Regions from separate parts of the Shewanella sp. POL2 genome, predicted to be linked through region 2. Evidence: predicted binding sites of a transcription regulator. Region 2 holds the regulator's gene; the other holds the start of a gene.
What was found. The regulator FliA, encoded in region 2, starts transcription of late flagellar genes. The targets are predictions, from matches to a motif close to CTAAAGNTNNNNNNNNNNNNGCCGATA.
Positions count from the first base shown of each region.

Region 1: the regulator FliA is predicted to act here: its motif matches at 1,771-1,797, upstream of pomA (flagellar motor protein PomA).

Region 1 covers NZ_AKZL01000006.1:63,314-73,062, forward strand. The annotation lists gene SHEWPOL2_RS02725 (flagellar motor protein MotB) at 1-841, opposite strand, end outside; gene pomA (flagellar motor protein PomA) at 845-1,612, opposite strand; gene xseB (exodeoxyribonuclease VII small subunit) at 1,927-2,166, shown strand; gene ispA ((2E,6E)-farnesyl diphosphate synthase) at 2,169-3,050, shown strand; gene dxs (1-deoxy-D-xylulose-5-phosphate synthase) at 3,072-4,940, shown strand; gene grpE (nucleotide exchange factor GrpE) at 5,061-5,681, opposite strand; gene nadK (NAD(+) kinase) at 5,781-6,659, shown strand; gene SHEWPOL2_RS02760 (L-lactate permease) at 7,410-9,053, shown strand; gene SHEWPOL2_RS02765 (FAD-binding and (Fe-S)-binding domain-containing protein) at 9,120-9,749, shown strand, end outside.
Region 2 covers NZ_AKZL01000001.1:27,108-36,856, forward strand. The annotation lists gene SHEWPOL2_RS00125 (chemotaxis response regulator protein-glutamate methylesterase) at 1-12, opposite strand, end outside; gene SHEWPOL2_RS00130 (chemotaxis protein CheA) at 33-2,342, opposite strand; gene SHEWPOL2_RS00135 (protein phosphatase CheZ) at 2,358-3,095, opposite strand; gene cheY (chemotaxis response regulator CheY) at 3,109-3,492, opposite strand; gene SHEWPOL2_RS00145 (RNA polymerase sigma factor FliA) at 3,540-4,253, opposite strand; gene SHEWPOL2_RS00150 (MinD/ParA family protein) at 4,246-5,127, opposite strand; gene flhF (flagellar biosynthesis protein FlhF) at 5,132-6,511, opposite strand; gene flhA (flagellar biosynthesis protein FlhA) at 6,523-8,622, opposite strand; gene flhB (flagellar biosynthesis protein FlhB) at 8,931-9,749, opposite strand, start outside.

The sequences.
Region 1 (9,749 bases), on a different contig from region 2:
GATTTTCAGGCGAATCATTTAGGACAATTGGATTATTTGAGGCCATACCGACCACTTTCATCCGTTTAGGATCAAAACCCTTGACCTGCAATAACACATCAGCCACAGCTACAGCACGTTTACTGGAGAGATCCCAGTTTGAGCTATAGAGCTCATCACTTATCTGCATATCGTCGGTGTAACCCGATACGGTAATAATTCCCGGCACATCTTTGAGCAACTCACCCACCGAACGCACCACTGGTTTAAATCGCGGTTGTAGGAAACCAGAGCCTGAGGCAAATGAACCTTTTTCACGGATGCGAATAATAATTTGCTGTCCAAGTGACTCAATTTCAATCGCCCCATCAGTGATCTCTTTATTGAGCTCCTGCGCCATTTTTTTCACTTGCTGATTGATCTTATCCTGCGCTGCCGCAGCCTCGGCCTTCACCGCATCAGCGGTTTCTTGAGCAGTGGCCGTTGCTTCACCACCTCGCTGCGAACCGTTCTGTTGTTGTACCCCACCCGCACTATCATCTTCCCCCGCTTGAAAATCCAACGTGGGTTCGGTCATTTCATTGGTTTGTTGGTTGATGATTTCAATCGGCGTGGGATCGGGACGACCTGGACGGAACTCGAGGGCAATCACCGAGGTCCCCTTAGGAATATCTTTGACTTCGACTTTGTTTTGCACCCCAAATGCATACTTCATCGAACCTGCAATCTGCTTAAACTTCATCACATCCATTTCAGAGAATGACAGCAGCAACACGAAGAAACACATCAAGAGGGACATCAAATCGGCAAATGTTGCCAACCAGAGTGGTGCTCCGGGCGGTGGACAGTTGCACTTAGCCATGGGCTACTCTCCGTCCGTTGTATCGATTTTCCGCTGTTTTTCAGCAAGATAGTTCTTCAAAAAGCCTTCAATTACTCGAGGATTTTGGCCATCTTGAATCGCCAATACCGCATCCATAATCAAGTTACGGTTTAGCATTTCCTCACCCATTCTAAGGCTTAATTTATCGGCGATAGGAATACACACCATGTTAGCCACTACCGCGCCATATAGGGTCGTTAACAACGCAACCGCCATTGAAGGGCCAATCGATTTCGGGTCCGACATATTGGATAACATCGCCACCAAGCCCACTAGGGTACCAATCATCCCCATCGCGGGTCCTACGTCACCAAAAGCCCGGAAAATGGCGATGCCGTTGCGATGGCGCTCTTCGGTGAGGGCGATATCTTTTTCAAGCGCGGCACGCACCACCTCACCGTCATGACCATCCACTAACATATCGACGGCTTTTTGCATAAAACTGTTGGAAATTTGTGCTTCTTCAAGAGCAAGAAATCCACCTTTACGCGCCGCATCAGCCATCGTCACTGATTGTTCGATAAGATCTTCAGGTTTATCAATTTTAAACATAAAGGCTTTTACTGCGATTTTTACCGCACCTAAAAACTGTTTTAAATTGAATTTCATCATCACGACGAAGAAGGAACCACCGAATACGATAAAAACAGAGGGGACGTCGATAAAAATGGCAATGCCGCCGCTGGTCATCATGGCCCAAAGGATAAAACCAAAGCCCCCGACTAGTCCAATAACTGTAGCTAAATCCACAACGGCTCCTCAATATTCTGTATAAACGACATGATACTGACTCTATTGGCAAAATAACACTAAATGTCATCCGTCAACGGTTAACACTTTGGTCTTAACCCAAGCCTTATTTTATGATGTCTTAAGATGATTATAAGCATAATGCTACTATTGTCATTTATCGGACAAGCTCTAAGCAAGTTTAGCGGCAATTTCTATTTTCTGAAAAAAATTCAGCAACAAAGCGTGCTATCGAGCAAATATCCATCGACTGAATTTGACCCTTGAGCCGCCCTGATATACCTTGTGTCCGCTCTTTCAAAGGAATTATTAACGTGGCAAAGAAACCCGAAAATCTCAGTTTTGAAGAATCCCTTGGTGAACTCGAACGCATCGTTGCTGAGTTAGAGCAGGGCGATGTCTCTCTCGATGATGCGTTAAAACAATTTGAACGAGGCATCAATCTGGTGCGTAACAGCCAGGCAAAACTTGAACAAGCTCAGCAAAAAGTGGCCATTTTACTCAAGCAGGATGAAAATGCGCCCCTCTCTCCCTATGCCGTTGAGGGCGAATAAGCGTGTTAGTCAATGCAATAAAAGAATATCAACAACGAGTTGATAACCAATTAAAACAACGTTTTAGTACACTCGAAGATACAGCTCCTCAGTTAAAAGCCGCGATGACCCATGGCGCCCTTTTAGGGGGAAAACGCATTCGTCCCTTCTTGGTTTACAGTGTCGGGCAAATGTTTGGCGTAGCACTTGAAAAACTCGATGCCTGCGCCGCCGCGATTGAATGCATCCACGCCTATTCGTTAATCCATGACGATTTACCCGCTATGGATGATGATGCACTTCGCCGTGGTCAACCCACAGTGCATATCGCTTTCGATGAAGCCACCGCAATTCTTGCTGGGGATGCACTACAAACTTTAGCTTTTGAGATTGTGACTGAAGCCGTGCCAGGGATTACCAGCGAGCAACATATCGCTATGGTCAGAGCATTGGCAAAAGCCTCTGGTTATCGGGGGATGTGCGGCGGTCAAGCCATCGACTTAGCCTCCACCGATAAGCACATTGATCTTAAAGCATTAACTCAACTGCATAATATGAAAACAGGGGCGCTGATCAGCTGCGCCGTTGAGTTAGCCTTGATCGCCGCGAACGCGCCAAAAGATCAATATCAGACTATGATGGAATTTGCCCATGCCGTAGGACTTGCCTTCCAAGTCCAAGACGATATTCTGGACATTATTGCCACCACGGAAGAACTCGGCAAACCTCAAGGCTCAGATGCCGAGTCAAATAAGAGTACTTTTCCGCAACTACTTGGACTGCAAGGCGCAAAAGATACCGCCGCGCAACTGATCCAAGAGGCACTATCAGCGCTGGCTAAATTGCCATACAATAGCCAGTTAATTGCAGACTTCGCCCGCTATATTATTGAGCGAAGAATATAAAAAGAGACGAAGTATCTCGCTATGAGTTTGGACATTTCTCAGTTTCCGGTGTTGGCACAGGCCAACACACCTAATGAACTCCGCCAGCTTCCACAGGCCCTATTACCCCAATTGGCCGATGAGTTACGGGAGTTCCTTCTTAAGTCCGTTGGCATGTCCAGCGGACATTTTGCCTCTGGGCTTGGCACTGTCGAGCTGACTGTTGCCCTGCATTATGTCTATAACACACCGTTTGACCGTTTGATTTGGGATGTTGGTCACCAAGCCTATCCCCATAAAATCCTCACTGGTCGCCGTGATAGAATGCACACCATTAGGCAAAAGAACGGTTTACACCCCTTCCCTTGGCGGGAAGAAAGTGAATATGACACCTTTAGCGTAGGCCACTCAGGCACCTCCATCAGTGCCGCATTAGCCATGGCCGTTGCCGCCGAAAAAGAACAGGCAGGCCGTAAAGTGGTTGCCGTGATTGGCGATGGTGCCATGACAGGCGGCATGGTATTCGAGGCAATGAACCACGCGGGTGATTTGCACAATGATATGCTGATGGTGCTAAACGATAATGAAATGTCGATTTCAGAAAATGTCGGCGCACTCAACAATCACTTAGCCCAATTGATGTCAGGCCGCTTCTACACCACGATTCGTGAAAGCAGCAAGAAAGTACTCAAGGGCATGCCTGTTATCAAAGAAATGGCCAAGCGCACCGAAGAACACCTCAAAGGAATGGTGGTTCCAGGCACACTGTTTGAAGAATTAGGCTTTAACTATATCGGCCCTATCGATGGCCACGATGTCGATGCCCTAGTGGAAACCCTGCGCAATATGCGCAATCTCAAGGGGCCACAAGTGCTACACATTATGACCAAAAAAGGTCGCGGTTATGAGCCAGCAGAAAAAGATCCTATCGGTTGGCACGCCGTCCCTAAATTTGACCCATCACAGTTTAAGAAGCCAGCGACTAAGCCGGGACTACCAACCTTCTCCCAAGTATTTGGCAAATGGTTATGTGATATCGCTGAGCAGGATGAAAAAGTCTTAGGTATTACCCCTGCCATGCGTGAAGGGTCGGGTATGGTGGAGTTCTCGCAGCGCTTCCCAAAACAATATTTTGATGCAGCCATTGCCGAGCAACATGCGGTGACCTTAGGTGCAGGGTTTGCCTGTGAGGGCTATAAACCTGTGGTCGCAATCTATTCGACCTTCTTACAACGCGGCTATGATCAGCTGATCCACGACGTCGCATTGCAGCGTTTACCCGTACTATTTGCCATTGATCGTGGCGGTATTGTCGGTGCCGACGGCCCAACCCATCAAGGGGCGTTTGATTTAAGCTTTATGCGCTGTATTCCAAATATGGTGATTATGGCGCCATCGGATGAAAATGAATGTCGCCAGATGCTGTATACCGGGTATTGCTATGATGCAGGCCCAAGCGCGGTACGCTATCCAAGAGGTAGTGCAACAGGTGCGACTCAAGTTGAAGCCATGACGACGCTGCCTATTGGTAAAGGGGTGATTAAGCGTTTAGGCAAACGTGTCGCGATGCTTAACTTCGGGACTACCTTAGCCGCAGCACTCACTGCCGCAGAGAGTTTAGATGCGACAGTGGTCGATATGCGCTTTGTGAAACCGCTGGATGTGGATTTAGTCAAAGAGATGGCGCAAACCCACGATGTGCTCGTCACAGTGGAAGAAAACGCCATTATGGGCGGCGCTGGCTCAGGTGTGCTAGAGCTTCTGCAAAAGCTTAAAATGCCTAAACCTGTACTACAAATTGGCTTGCCCGATGAGTTTATTAAACATGGATCACCAGAAGAAGTGATCCATGACTTACAACTCGATGCCGAAGGCATGTTAGCGCAGATTAATGCCTATCTTGCCAATTAAGCTCAAGGGAGCTTGCTCCCTGCTTATGACAAAATAAGCTACTGATTAACTTACAATAAAAGTTTTAAACTAAAAAGGACTGCATCTGCAGTCCTTTTTATTGGTTTAACGTTTTACCGCTTACGCTTCAATATCAATCGAAGCAGACTCTTGGCTAGGGCCACCTTGAGACACCATCACCATGGCAGGACGCAGTAAACGGCTGTTTAGCTCATAACCCTTTTGCATCACTAACATCACAGTATTGGCTGGGAATTCAGCACTTGGTTGCATACCAATCGCTTGATGTTGATCAGGGTTGAAGGCTTGTCCTTGAGGATCAATTTGTTTTACACCAAATTTCGCCACAGCGGTCAACAAACTCTTTTGTGTTAACTCAACACCTTCATAGATAGCTTTAGTGGTTTCATCTTGCGGATTAGTCCCTTGCAGCGCTCGCTCCATATTGTCTATCACTGGCAGCAATTCGTTGGCGAATTTTTCCAATGCAAATTTGTTCGCCTTTTCCACATCCATCGCCGCACGGCGGCGAATGTTGTCTACTTCAGCAGCAGCACGGATAACTGAATCTTTTTGCTCTTCAACTTTCGCCAAAGCGTCAGCGAGTAACTGTTCCAGCTCTTCAATACGGAAATTGGCTTGGGTAAGCTCATCAATCAGACTTGCTTCTTCGGTAGAAACTTCAGACTCTACACCCTCTTGGATCAGATCCTGTTCTGCTTTAATCGACTCGTTGCTCATTTTCACTCCAGCTAAAAATGCTTTGTTTCTAAATACTCTGGGCATATTATGGGGATCAATTTTGACGTTTCAAGGCCTAAGGCCAGATCTAGCATAAATATGACCACAAAGTTCCACACCATTGGCCTAATTGGTAAGCCGCATCATCCAGGGACAAATCAAACCCTCAAACGTCTGCACCACTGGCTGACGATGCAAGGTTATGAAGTCCTCGTAGAAGAGCGGGTAGCAACTGAGTTAGGCCCACAAATTGTGGCGGTTGATTTATTAGAGATTGGCGAGCGTTGTGATTTAGCGATAGTCGTTGGCGGTGATGGCAATATGCTCGGCGCCGCCAGAGTGCTGGCGCGCTTCGATGTGGGCGTGATTGGTGTAAACCGTGGCAACCTTGGCTTTTTAACGGATTTACCACCGGATGCATTCGAAGAGGCGCTCGCTAAAGTGCTCGATGGTGAGTTTGATACCGAGCACCGTTTTTTACTTGAGGCAGAGGTCTATCGCCATGGACAGCTAAAAGCCAGTAATACCGCGGTGAATGAAGCGGTGCTGCATCCAGGTAAGATCGCTCACATGATTGAATTTGAGGTCTATATTGACAATCAATTCATGTACAGCCAACGCGCCGATGGCATGATAGTTTCAACTCCCACGGGGTCAACCGCCTATGCACTGTCAGCAGGTGGGGCGATTCTCACCCCCAATTTACAGGCATTAATTTTAGTCCCTATGTTTCCACACACCTTGTCATGCCGCCCTATCGTGGTCGATGCTTGCAGCACCATTAAGATGGTGGTTTCCCCTGAAAATGGCGAAAACCTTGAGGTTAGCTGTGATGGCCATGTGCATTTAGCGGTATTACCCGGCGATGAGATCATCGTGCGCCGCAGCTCTGAGCAACTTAGGCTTATCCATCCTAAAGGCCATAATTACTTCCATGTGTTGCGAAGTAAGCTCGGCTGGGGCAGTAAGTTGTTTTGAGTTTGTACGATGAGATGATGCGAAGCTTAACTCAAGCAACCTACCATAAAAAATATAGATAATGACTGACTATAGTTGTTAACAAAATGGAGTTGTGCAGCTGCATTGCTGTAAACAGCTTTATTAACCGTTATTAAATTTCAGATTAACTCATATTTCATAAGGTGACATTGCTCACACTCAATTTCCCCACCCGATAAAGCGTGAGTCAGATCACACTAAAAATCTCAATCTAAAAATCATATAAAATAATAAAAATCATAAATTTAAAATAAATCATTAAAAACCACCGTTCCTTTTAATGAGAACCTGAGTGACATAGATCACACCTTAATATTGTCTTAAAAATTCATTAAGTGCCCATTAATGAAATAAATGGATCAGTTAATTGCAATACTGATCGCTAATTTAGTGAAGATCTGATTTTTTATAACTAAAAAGCATACAAGTTAAATTAATCACTGAGCATAGGAATATACAAACCACTCCTTAAGTGACATTGGTCACAGTTGAAGAAATCCTATGAGAGAAGCCTCCCGCAGCGCTGTAAATTAGCATTTCATATAGCAGTCAAAATGATCTAGATCATATAAGTTCAACCCCGAATAGCGTCTAGTACACACCACAGAATGTCGTAACAGTGATTATTAGTAGTGAATACTGCTGATTTATCCACCATAAGTTCTGATATCGAAGCACCAATAAGATTCCTATAAAAAATAAGACAGACTACTTTATGTAGAGGCAAGCATGACAATACTCCAACTCTTCGCCAGCTTGACGCCAGTGCTCAGTGTAATGATCTTTCTTGTATTACTGAGAATGCCCGCGTCAAAAGCTATGCCCATTTCCATGGTAGTTACGGCCATCGCCGCCGTATTTATTTGGCAAATGGATACCACTCTATTGGCCGCATCCGTTCTTGAAGGACTGCTGTCAGCGATCACGCCATTAACCATCATCTTCGGTGCGGTATTCCTACTTAATACTCTGAAATATTCAGGTGCAATGGATACTATCCGAGCAGGCTTCACTAACATCAGTGCCGATGCCCGTGTACAGGTGATTATTATTTGTTGGTTATTCGGCGCCTTTATCGAAGGTAGCGCAGGCTTTGGTACGCCAGCCGCCATTGGCGCGCCACTGCTGGTATTACTGGGAGTACCTCCTGTCGCCGCCGCCGTAGTCGCCTTAATTGCCGACTCAGCCTGCGTATCATTTGGAGCAATTGGTTTACCCGTGCTCTTTGGGATGGAACAGGGTCTTATCCAAGGTGGTGTAAGCATGGCTGCTGAGCAGTTTGCTGCCCATGGTGGAACCTATGCGGGTTATGCTCGATATATCGTAATGCATATGATCACTATCGACTTAATCACAGGTTCATTAATTCCGCTGGTTATGGTGACAATGCTGACCGGGTTCTTTGGCCGCAACAAATCCTTTAAAGAAGGCTTAGCCATTTGGAAATTTGCGATTTTCGCAGGTCTTGCCTTTACTGTCCCCGCCTGGATTATTAACTACCTTGCAGGCCCTGAATTCCCATCGGTTATTGGTGCATTAATCGGTATGGCACTGGTGATCCCTGTTGCGCGTAAGGGCTACCTACTGCCTAAAACACCTTGGAATGATTTCGCAGAGAATGACAACCAAGAAGGTGTGAAGATCGAAGCGAAAGCCCAGTTTTCACAAATTGCCGCCTGGACACCTTATATCATCATGGCTGCGCTGTTAGTGTTATCTCGTACAGTCACACCACTGAAAGCTTGGTTATCGAGTTTCAACATTAGCTGGACAGGCCTGATGGGTACTGAGCTTAAAGCGAGCTTTGCAACCTTATACGCCCCTGGCGCCTTCTTCGTCGCAGTGTGTATTATCGGTTTCTTCCTGTTCAAAATGAAAAGTCCTGCGATTAAGCAATCCATCGGTGTTTCATGCAAATCAATGTTACCGACGATTATTTCATTAGGTGCTTCAGTACCTATGGTGAAAATCTTCTTAAACTCAGGTGCTAATGGTGCTGGACTAGCCTCTATGCCAGTGGCCTTAGCCGATATGTTGGGCCATTCAATGGGCGCGGTATGGGCATGGATGGCGCCTATCGTGGGGATTTTTGGTGCCTTCCTGTCAGGTTCAGCGACGTTCTCAAACATGATGTTCTCAAGCCTGCAATACAGTGTGGCTGATAATGTTGGCATGAACCATACGCTGGTATTGGCACTGCAAGGTATCGGTGCAAACGCCGGTAACATGATGTGCGTAATGAACGTGGTTGCCGCAGCAACGGTAGTAGGTATGGCGGGTAGAGAGTCGGAAATTATTCGTAAAACAATGCCTGTTGCCCTTGGCTACGCCTTACTTGCAGGCACTATCGCAACACTTTGGGGTGGCTTCTAATCCATCTTGTTCGAAGTCACGCCGAGTGACTTCGACTTTCTTCTATAAGATAAAGAGAGTGATGTTATGTCGATTAACTACAAAGAGGTCATCAGTGATCTCAGAACACAATTAGGTGATCGTCCGGTGACGGATGATCCCGTCCGTCGTTTTGCTTGGTCTACCGATGCCAGCTACTTCAGAATCGTGCCCGAAGTTGTTGTCCATGCCGAGACCTTAGAACAGGTAAAACTCACCTTAGCCGTTGCCCGCAAGCATAATGCGCCCGTCACATTTAGAGCAGCAGGCACCAGTTTATCTGGCCAAGCGATTGGTGAAGGGATACTACTTATCCTTGGCCATGATGGTTTTAGAAAGATTGAAGTCAGTAGCGATGCAAAACAAATTACCTTAGGTGCCGCCGTTATTGGTTCAGACGCGAATGCTGTGCTAGCGCCACTGAATCGCAAAATCGGCCCCGATCCAGCGACGATTGCTTCGGCAAAAATTGGCGGAATTGTAGCTAACAACGCTTCAGGCATGTGCTGTGGTACTGCTCAAAACAGTTACCAAACCATCGCATCGGCAAAACTGTTGTTTGCCGATGGCACTGAACTCGATACTGGCTGTGAAAAATCTAAGGCTGAGTTTGCTAAGACCCACGGAAAATTACTGCAAGATCTGAGCGAGCTCTCCCATCTGACACGCCATAACACC
Region 2 (9,749 bases):
TTTAATGGCCATTCCATTCCTTAACTTGGGAACTAACTTTTATTTTTCGCATAATGCTTTAATAACCCAGGAACATCCAAGATAAGCGCAATACCACCATCGGATGTAATCGTTGCCCCAGCCATACCTGGCGTACCGTGCAACAAGGCTCCCAGTGGCTTAATCACCACCTCTTCTTGGCCAATCAGTGCATCCACAACAAAACCGATCTGCATCATACCTAACTGCACTATCACAACATGACCATGTTTCTTGTCACCATGTTTGAAGGTAGTTTTATTTCGATGCAACCAATGCTCTAGATAGAAGAGCGGCACGGCCTTGTTGCGAACGATGACAGTGAGTTGTCCGTCAACAATATTGGTTTTGGTAAGATCGAGATGAAAAATCTCATTAACACTGGATAAAGGTAATGCAAAAACTTGTTTCGCAACATCAACCATAAGCGTTGGCATAATTGCCAAGGTTAACGGCACTTTAATCTCAAGTATGGTGCCTTTGCCTTTCATCGAGTCAATATGCACAGTACCGTTGAGTTGGGTGATACGGGTTTTAACCACGTCCATTCCCACGCCACGACCAGAGATATCTGAAATCTCGACCTTGGTCGAAAAGCCTGGGGCAAAGATCAAGTTATAAGCTTCATTGTCCGTCATACGCGCAGCGGAATCTTCATCCAACACGCCACGTTTAATGGCAATTTGTTTTAACTTTTCGGGATCCATACCTGCGCCATCATCTTCGATTTTTAGCAGAATATGGTCACCCTCTTGGCTTGCCGATAGAGTAATCGTCCCCGTCCTGGGTTTGCCAGAGGCTTCACGGTCATTTGGCATTTCAATACCATGGTCGACCGAGTTACGGACCAAGTGAACTAAAGGATCCGCCAGCGCCTCAACCAAGTTTTTATCAAGGTCAGTTTCTTCACCGACCAACACTAAATCAATTTCTTTATTGAGCGTACGGGCTAAATCACGAACAACGCGAGGGAAACGGCCAAAAACCTTTTTAATAGGCTGCATACGGGTTTTCATGACCGCGCCTTGCAAATCAGCAGTCACTAAATCTAGATTCGCGAGTGCCTTAGACATCTCTTCGTCATCACGACTAATGCCCAAACTCACCAAACGGTTACGTACTAATACTAGCTCTCCCACCATATTCATGATTTGGTCGAGTCGTGCAGTATCTACGCGAACGGTCGTTTCACCTTGAGGAACATTTGCTGATGCGGCAGCGGCAGCTTTAACAGGAGCCTTCTCGGCGAGCGCAACTTCGGCCTGAGGTTTAACCGCTGGAGTGGTTACAGGAGTAACACTGGCTTTAGGCACAGCAGGAGCCGCAGCAGATGTGGCAGGAGTGGGAGTCGGTTTCGCAGATTCCACTTTTGCAACAGCTTTGGCTGGTGCCCCACCTTTTCCATGAAGTTCGTCGAGTAAACGCTCAAATTCATCGTCAGTAATTTCGTCTGAATCGACAGCAACAGCAGTTGGTGTTGGTGTTGACACTGGCACAGCAACAGTTTCAACCTTAGGCTGAGGTGATATAGGTGTATCTACTTTGCCATTAAATTTTCCTGAACCATGAAGCTCATCAAGCAGGGCTTCAAACTCATCGTCAGTGATATCATCACCCGAGCTGGTAGCTTGTTGTACTTTAGGCTTGGCTGTATTTGATACAGAGGGAGTTGACGCAGTGGGTGCTGCCACAACATCAGCATGAGTAGTGTTAGTCACACCGGGACCTTTTCCACTACCGTGCAGTGCATCAAGCAAAGCCTCAAACTCCGCTTCATTAATCTCATCAATACTTGAGTTTGAAGAACTCACAGCCTCAACAGGCATCTCTTCAACTGCGACAACGTCAACAACAGTTTCAATAACGGACTCGGGTTCGGGCTCAGCAATAGATTGAGGCTCTGACGCAGTTTGTCCTAATTCTGACGGCAGAGGCTCACCAGAACTAAGTAACTTTAACTTTGCAAGTAATGCAGCATCAGCAGGATCTTGTTGCTCTCCCTGCTGGGTTTGAGCAAACATGGTGTTAATCGCATCAACAGCTTGAAGAATAATATCCATTAATTCTGCTGTGACACTGCGCTTGCCAGTACGCAATAAATCGAATGTGTTTTCTGCCTCATGGCAGACATCAACCATGGGAGTCAAACTTAGGAAACCTGCGCCGCCCTTTACGGTGTGAAACCCCCTAAAAATGGCATTTAGCAAGTCAGTATCATCAGGATTATTCTCAAGGGCAACAAGCTGCTCTTGAAGCAACTCTAATATTTCCCCCGCCTCGATTAAAAAGTCCTGGAGTATCTCTTCATCTACATCAAAGGCCATCAAATTGACTCCCAGTTAGAAACCCAGACTCGATAGCAGATCATCCACTTCGTCTTGACCTGTTACTACATCTTGACGAAGCTCGGCATTCATTATCGGCCCTTCAGCTTCAATATTATTTTTCTGAGTAATCTGACTCTCAATCATTGGCTGCTCACCAAACACCGTCAGCATAGACACCAGATTACTTTCAACTTCCATCACTAGATCGATTACCCTGCGGATCATTTGTCCAGTCAGGTCTTGAAAATCCTGCGCCATCAATATTTGGTTGAGCAATTCGCGTAATCGGTTTGAGTCCAATTCACTTCGCGACATCAAATGCTGAACGTTATGGCAAAGCACCTTAAAATCACTGAGGGCAATTTCACGACGCATTAATTTGTCCCACGATGGCATCACTTGTTGGATGTTCGCGGTTAATGCATTCGCTAACGGCAAGCACTCCTCAACAGCATCCATAGTCTTATTTGCAGCTTGTTCAGTCATGTCAATGACATAACTTAGCCGTTCCTTAGCATCGGGTATTTCTGTATTGGCTAACTCAACTAACCGATTATCGATTTGGAAATCCATAAGAGCGCTATGCAATTGGCGAGTGAGTTTGCCTACCTCATCAAAAAGTTCCCTCTGAAGAGGAGCTGCCAGTTCTCTTAATAAATCATCAGCTTGATTTTGTTCATTCGCGCTTAACAGTTCGACTAAACGCTGAGCATGCTCGAGCGTGATGAGCCCTGATGTATGTGACTTCATAGCTCATCCCTGCTTAAGCGAGTCGTTCAAATATTTTATCTAGCTTCTCTTTCAATGTTGCTGCGGTAAAAGGCTTTACCACATACCCATTCACACCCGCTTGTGCAGCAGCAATAATTTGTTCACGTTTTGCCTCGGCAGTGACCATTAATACCGGTAGATGCTTCAAGGAGTCATCGGCCCTAATGGCTTTAAGTAAATCGATACCCTGCATGCCTGGCATATTCCAGTCTGTAACGACAAAATCAAAATCGCCTTTTTGCAACATTGGCAAGGCGGTTGAGCCATCGTCCGCTTCCTGGGTGTTGTTAAAGCCCAAGTCTCGCAACAAGTTCTTGATGATACGTCTCATTGTCGAAAAGTCATCAACGATGAGAATCTTCATATTCTTGTCCAAGGTTTCCTCCGGTGAGCTGACATTCAGTGCTCAATTAATAATTATACTTATGTCCAATGCTTGAGTTTGCCTTTGAGTCGCAACATTGCCTGACTTAATATCTGGCTAACACGCGATTCGCTTACCTCAAGAATGGCGCCAATCTCTTTTAAATTCAATGCTTCATCGTAGTATAACGATAGCACTAGCGCGTCCCTTTCGGGCAATAATTTTATCGCCTCAACAAGTGCAGAATGAAACTGGGTTTCTGCCAAGACCTCAAACGTACCATCGCTAACATCATCACTTGTAGTGAGTATATCCTGTGATACGCCTAAGTCTTCTATCCCTATGATTTTACCAACAGAAACATCATTAAGAATATGATGGTACTCATCGAGCGTCATATCAAGTTTTTCTGCAATTTCTGTGTCGCGCGCATCACGACCTAGCACTTGCTCTAATTCATCAATGGCTTGGGCAACTCGACGATTATTTCGGTGGACAGAACGAGGAACCCAATCGCCACGGCGGATTTCATCCAACATGGCGCCACGGATCCTTATGCCGGCGAAGGTTTCAAACTTTGCACCTTTACCGCCATCAAACTTAGATGATGCTTCTAATAATCCCATCATCCCCGCCTGTAGCAGGTCATCTAACTGCACAGAGGCAGGTAATCTGGCGAGCAAGTGATGTGCAATTCTTTTAACCAACGGTGCATACTGTTCAACGATTGACGTTTTATTGTCTAAACAAGTATACGCTGCGGCTTTATTCACTCGTTTTTTCCTCTTGAAAATCTGGTCGTTGAACTAAGCGCTCAACGAAAAACTCCAAATGCCCACCAGGTTGCTGTGGTACTGGCCAGCTCATAATTTTATTCGCTAGACCTTGGTAAGCAATCGCAGCGGGAGACTTAGGATAAGCTTCAACCACTAACTTTTGCTTGCGAACCGATTTACGCAAATTTTCATCAAATGGAATGGTCGCAACTAATTCAAGTGCCACGTCCAAGAATCTGTCGGTCACTTTACTGAGTTTAGCAAACAATTCCATACCTTCGCGTAAACTACGCACCATATTTGCAACAATTTTAAAGCGGAAGACGCCGTGTTCACGGCTGAGGATTTTGATTAACGCATAGGCGTCAGTAATAGACGTTGGTTCGTCACAAACAACAACCAACACATCCTGTGACGCACGGGAGAAACTGAGTACCATGTCAGAAATCCCCGCGGCAGTATCCACGATGAGGATATCAAACTGGGTGCGCATCTCACTGAAAGCACGAATAAAGCCCGCATGTTGCGCAGGACTTAGCTCAACCATGCCCTGAGTACCCGATGTGGCTGGCACAATCCCAATACCTTTAGGCCCCCGGACAATAATGTCATCTAACTCAGCATCGCCAGACAATACATGGGAAAGGTTACGTTCAGCACGGATCCCTAACATGACATCGACGTTTGCTAAGCCAAGGTCAGCATCAAGCACTAAGACACGCTTGCCCTTCTCGGCTAATGCTACGGCAGTATTGATGGATACGCTGGTTTTACCCACACCACCTTTACCACCCGTAACCGCGATTACTTTCACTTTTTCGTTATAGGGTTGATTCATCATACGTAAACCACTTGCTTGATCCAGGGTCATAACTCTACTCAAATGCACAGGTCATATTATCTGACCACGCTGTGTCTGGTAACGATTGTTGTTCTGTGTTTTCTAAGGCCGCTAATGCTTGCTCAGCGAGCATCAAAGTATCAGCAACTTTCATATCTTCGGGCACTCGCTGCCCATCCGTAACATAACTTAATGGCAATCCACTTTGGATCAACACACTTAATGCGCCCGCTAAAGACACAGATTCATCAAGTTTGGTGAGTACAACACCAGATAAGGGAATGCGTTTAAAGTGATTTACAGCATCTTGCAGCACGCGGCGCTGTCCTGTGGCAGACAGTACCAGATAACTGCGGATAGGTATTCTGCTATTTGCAGTTAAATTATCAAGTTGCTGGTAAAGCCGCATATCTCGTTGGCCCATACCCGCGGTATCTATCAATACTAGCTTGCGATTTCTAAACTGATACAGAATTTGCTCTAGTTCAGCAAGGTCATGGGCTTGTTTGACTGGGCAGCCCATGATTTTGCCATAGGTGGCCAATTGCTCATAGGCGCCAATACGATAATGATCTGTGGTAATCAATGCCACTTGGTCAGCACCATGGTGAGCAGCAAAGCGTGCGGCCAGTTTAGCCAAGGAAGTGGTTTTCCCCACTCCAGTGGGACCAACTAATGCCACAACACCGCCTTGCTTAACAATATCATCACCTTGATTATCAAGCATATTCGCAAGACTTTGCGGCAGTGCACGAACTAATTCTGCAGGAGTATAGTGTTGGCTCAGCGCAGCTAATTTGTTTGCCACCGCTGGTGAAAACTCGGCCTCCAACAACTTTGACTCCAGCATGGCACCGACAGGGTCGATACGCTTTTTATGCTCAGTCATCAATGCTGAAACCTGATGGGTCAACAAATTACGTAAGGATGATAACTCGTCGCGCATGGCTTCAAGATCGGCATTTTGCTTTTGCGAACTTTGTGACTTTTTATCGAAGGGATTGCCCATATCACGGCGCTCAGCTTTAGGCGCAGCTGCGGTAGCTTGTAATCCTTTAGCCCATGCAGGAAGCTCTGCATCTTGTTGTTGATGCGTGAGTTGTTGGTTTAAACGATTTTGTTGCTTCTCAAGCAAGGCTTGGAGTGAGTCCGCTGGCGCCGAGGGTTTTAGCTTAGTTTCAGCGCGGATAGGCGCTTTGGCACCGAGCGAAACTAAGTCATCACTCACATCCATAAAGGTCGGAGTCGCAGCAGGCGCTTTCGCTTTTGGCTCGTCGTAGTCAACGGCAGCGACAATCTCAATACCGCCGTTCACCTTTTTATTGGACATAATCACCGCATCGGAGCCGAGCGTGTCCTTCACTTGGGCCAGTGCAGCACGCATGTCTTTGGCAAAAAAACGTTTAATCTTCACTTATGCGTCCTCTACTGGCCGACGGCAGATACGATGCGTATTTGCTTTTCATCGGGGATTTCTTGGTAAGAAATCACTCTGAGATTAGGAATAGTATATTTAACAAAGCGAGACAGGGTCGCACGTAACATACCAGACGTTAGCAAAATGGCAGGCTGTCCGACCATTTCTTGCTTTTGAGCGGCATCCGCTAAGGATTGTTGCATACGCTCCGCAAGACCTGGCTCGATATTGGGACCATCTCCACCCGTTGCTTGCATTGATTGATGCAACATCTGTTCCAACTCTGGCGCCAAAGTTATGACGGGGATTTCGAGTTCAGGGCCAGAGATCTCTTGAACGATCATGCGCTTCAATGCAATACGCACCGCCGCAGTTAACACTTCAGTATCGTTACTCTTAGTGCCGTATTCTAACAAAGTTTGCACTATGGTACGCAAGTCTCTGACAGAAACTCCTTCATTTAATAGGTTTTGCATCACTTTTACGACATTTCCGAGCGGCATCACATCAGGAATAAAGCCATCCACCAACTTAGGCGAGTGTTTAGCAAGCATATCCATCAGTTGTTGCACTTCTTCGTAACCTAAAAGTTTTGCTGCATTATTCGTCAATATTTGGCTGATATGAGTTGCCACTACCGTCGCGGCATCCACTACCGTATACCCTAAGGTTTGGGCATGTTCACGCAGCTCAGGGGCAATCCACACGGCTTCGAGACCAAAGGCAGGATCACGGGTCTCAATGCCATCTAACTTACCGTACACTTGTCCCGGATTAATGGCGAGCTCGCAGTCATGGCGAATATCCGCCTCCCCTACAACAACGCCCATAAGAGAAATACGATAGGCATTAGGCGAAAGGTCTAAATTGTCACGTATGTGAACCGCAGGAACCAAGAATCCCAATTCTTGCGAAAGCTTTTTACGTACACCTTTGATCCGGCTGAGTAATTCTCCACCTTGACCTTTATCGACTAAGGGGATTAAACGGTAACCCACTTCAAGACCGATAGTGTCAACATGATGCACATCGTCCCAGCTAAGTTCCTTAGGCTCTCTTTCGGCTCTTTCCGTTGGGCCCGTTTTGACTTGTTCGAGGGCTTTGGCACGTTTAGCCTCATTACGTTTAAATATAAAATAAGCCGCACATCCCGTTAAAACGGCGAAACTTAAAAACGCCATGTGCGGCATTCCAGGCACAATCCCCATAACGAACAATACGCCAGCAGCAATCCCTAGCGATTTATGACTGTCAAACATCTGACTCATCAACATCTGACCCATATCGCCAGATTCATTTTGGCGAGTTACCATCAATGCCGCAGCAATTGACAGTAATAAGCCTGGGATTTGGGCGACTAACCCGTCACCTATTGTTAAGAGGGTATAAATTTCAACCGCTTGAGAGAATGTCAAACCATGCTGCACAATCCCGATAATAAAACCACCGAGAATGTTGATCACTAAAATCATGATACCCGCGATAGCATCGCCCTTAACGAACTTAGACGCACCGTCCATTGCGCCATAAAAGTCAGCTTCGCGGGTGACTTCAGCCCGCCTAGTTCTGGCTTGATCTTGATTAATGATGCCCGCATTTAAGTCAGCATCAATTGCCATTTGCTTACCGGGCATCGCATCCAAGGTAAAGCGAGCACTCACCTCAGCAATCCGGCCAGCACCTTTGGTAACAACAGCAAAGTTGATAATAATCAGAATGATAAATACAACTAGACCAACGGCATAGTTACCACCAATCACTACGGAGCCAAAGGCTTCAATGACCTTACCCGCCGCATCACCACCGTTGTGACCTTCGAGTAATACCACACGGGTCGATGCCACGTTAAGTGCAAGTCGAAGCAGTGTCGCAACTAATAAAACGGTTGGAAAGGCAGCAAAGTCTAAAGGTCTATCGGTATAAATCGCGACCAAAAGCACAATCAAGGCTAAAGCAATGTTAAAGGAAAATAAGATGTCGAGTAGAAACGGGGGAATTGGCAGTACAATCATCGCTAATGCTGCAAGCACTAGCGCTGGCGTACCAATGCCCTTAAAAGAGCTTAGCTTCAACTGTTTTATTTGGCCTAGGGAGGCTTTAACATCCATTCACAGATACCTAAACTTTGACGTATAACAGCCTAAAAGCAAAAAGCACGCCAACAACTAACAATCAGGTAGTGAAGCTAATATGTAGCTAGCTAACTTTACGTTAGAGCACTATTTACTCGTTACTAGGACTTGCTGAGATTTCAAGATTACATTTTGTTCATTCTGGCCGAAACGAAGAAAGATGTGTGGTTGTTCTACTCAAATGACGAGCAGCTTTTATGACAGAAAGTAAGAGTAAGGGCTTACAAGACGATTCCTGATGGCTGCATTTAACTGCAAAAATAATACTGAAACATCTATCGTTACTAGTACTTCAGATCTTCAGGAATAGGTTGATTAACGGGGATAGGGATAGGTTTGCGGCCACGCCCTTTTTGATACTGCCTTAACTGGAATACATAAGCGAGTACCTGTGCTACCGCGGTAAATAGACCTTCAGGGACTTGTTGATCAAGTTTAGTGGTATGGTAAATCGCCCGCGCAAGTGGTGGTGCAGTAACGATGGCTATATTATGCGCCCTTGCTACCTCACGAATTTTAAAGGCAACCTCATCGACGCCCTTAGCAATCACAAACGGTGCTGCAGAGCGCTTAACATCATATTTTATCGCCACTGCATAGTGCTCAGGGTTCACCACAATCACATCCGCATTGGGAACTTCGGCCATCATGCGTCGCTGCGCTAATTCACGCTGCATTTGGCGGACTCGCCCTTTGACCTCAGGTTTACCCTCGGTATCTTTATACTCGTCTTTGACCTCCTGCTTAGTCATTTTCAGCTGTTTATTATGGTTCCAGATCTGAAATGGCACATCGATTACCACAATGAATAATACGGAAGAGCAAAGTAGGATAAACATCCATACCAGTAAATCTAAGGCGTGGTAGACATTCCCAGGAAGATGATCGGCAGAAAGGAGTAAAATATCATTAAAGTAATGATTTAGAAGAAAATATGCCGCCAACGCAACAACAGAAAACTTAGCAATGCCCTTTGTTAATTCAACCAAGGCTTGCACACCAAACATCCGTTTAAAACCCGCAATCGGGCTCATTTTGCTGGCTTTAGGCATCATGGCTTGGGTAGAAAAATTCATTCCACCAAGGGACACGTTTCCGATAAA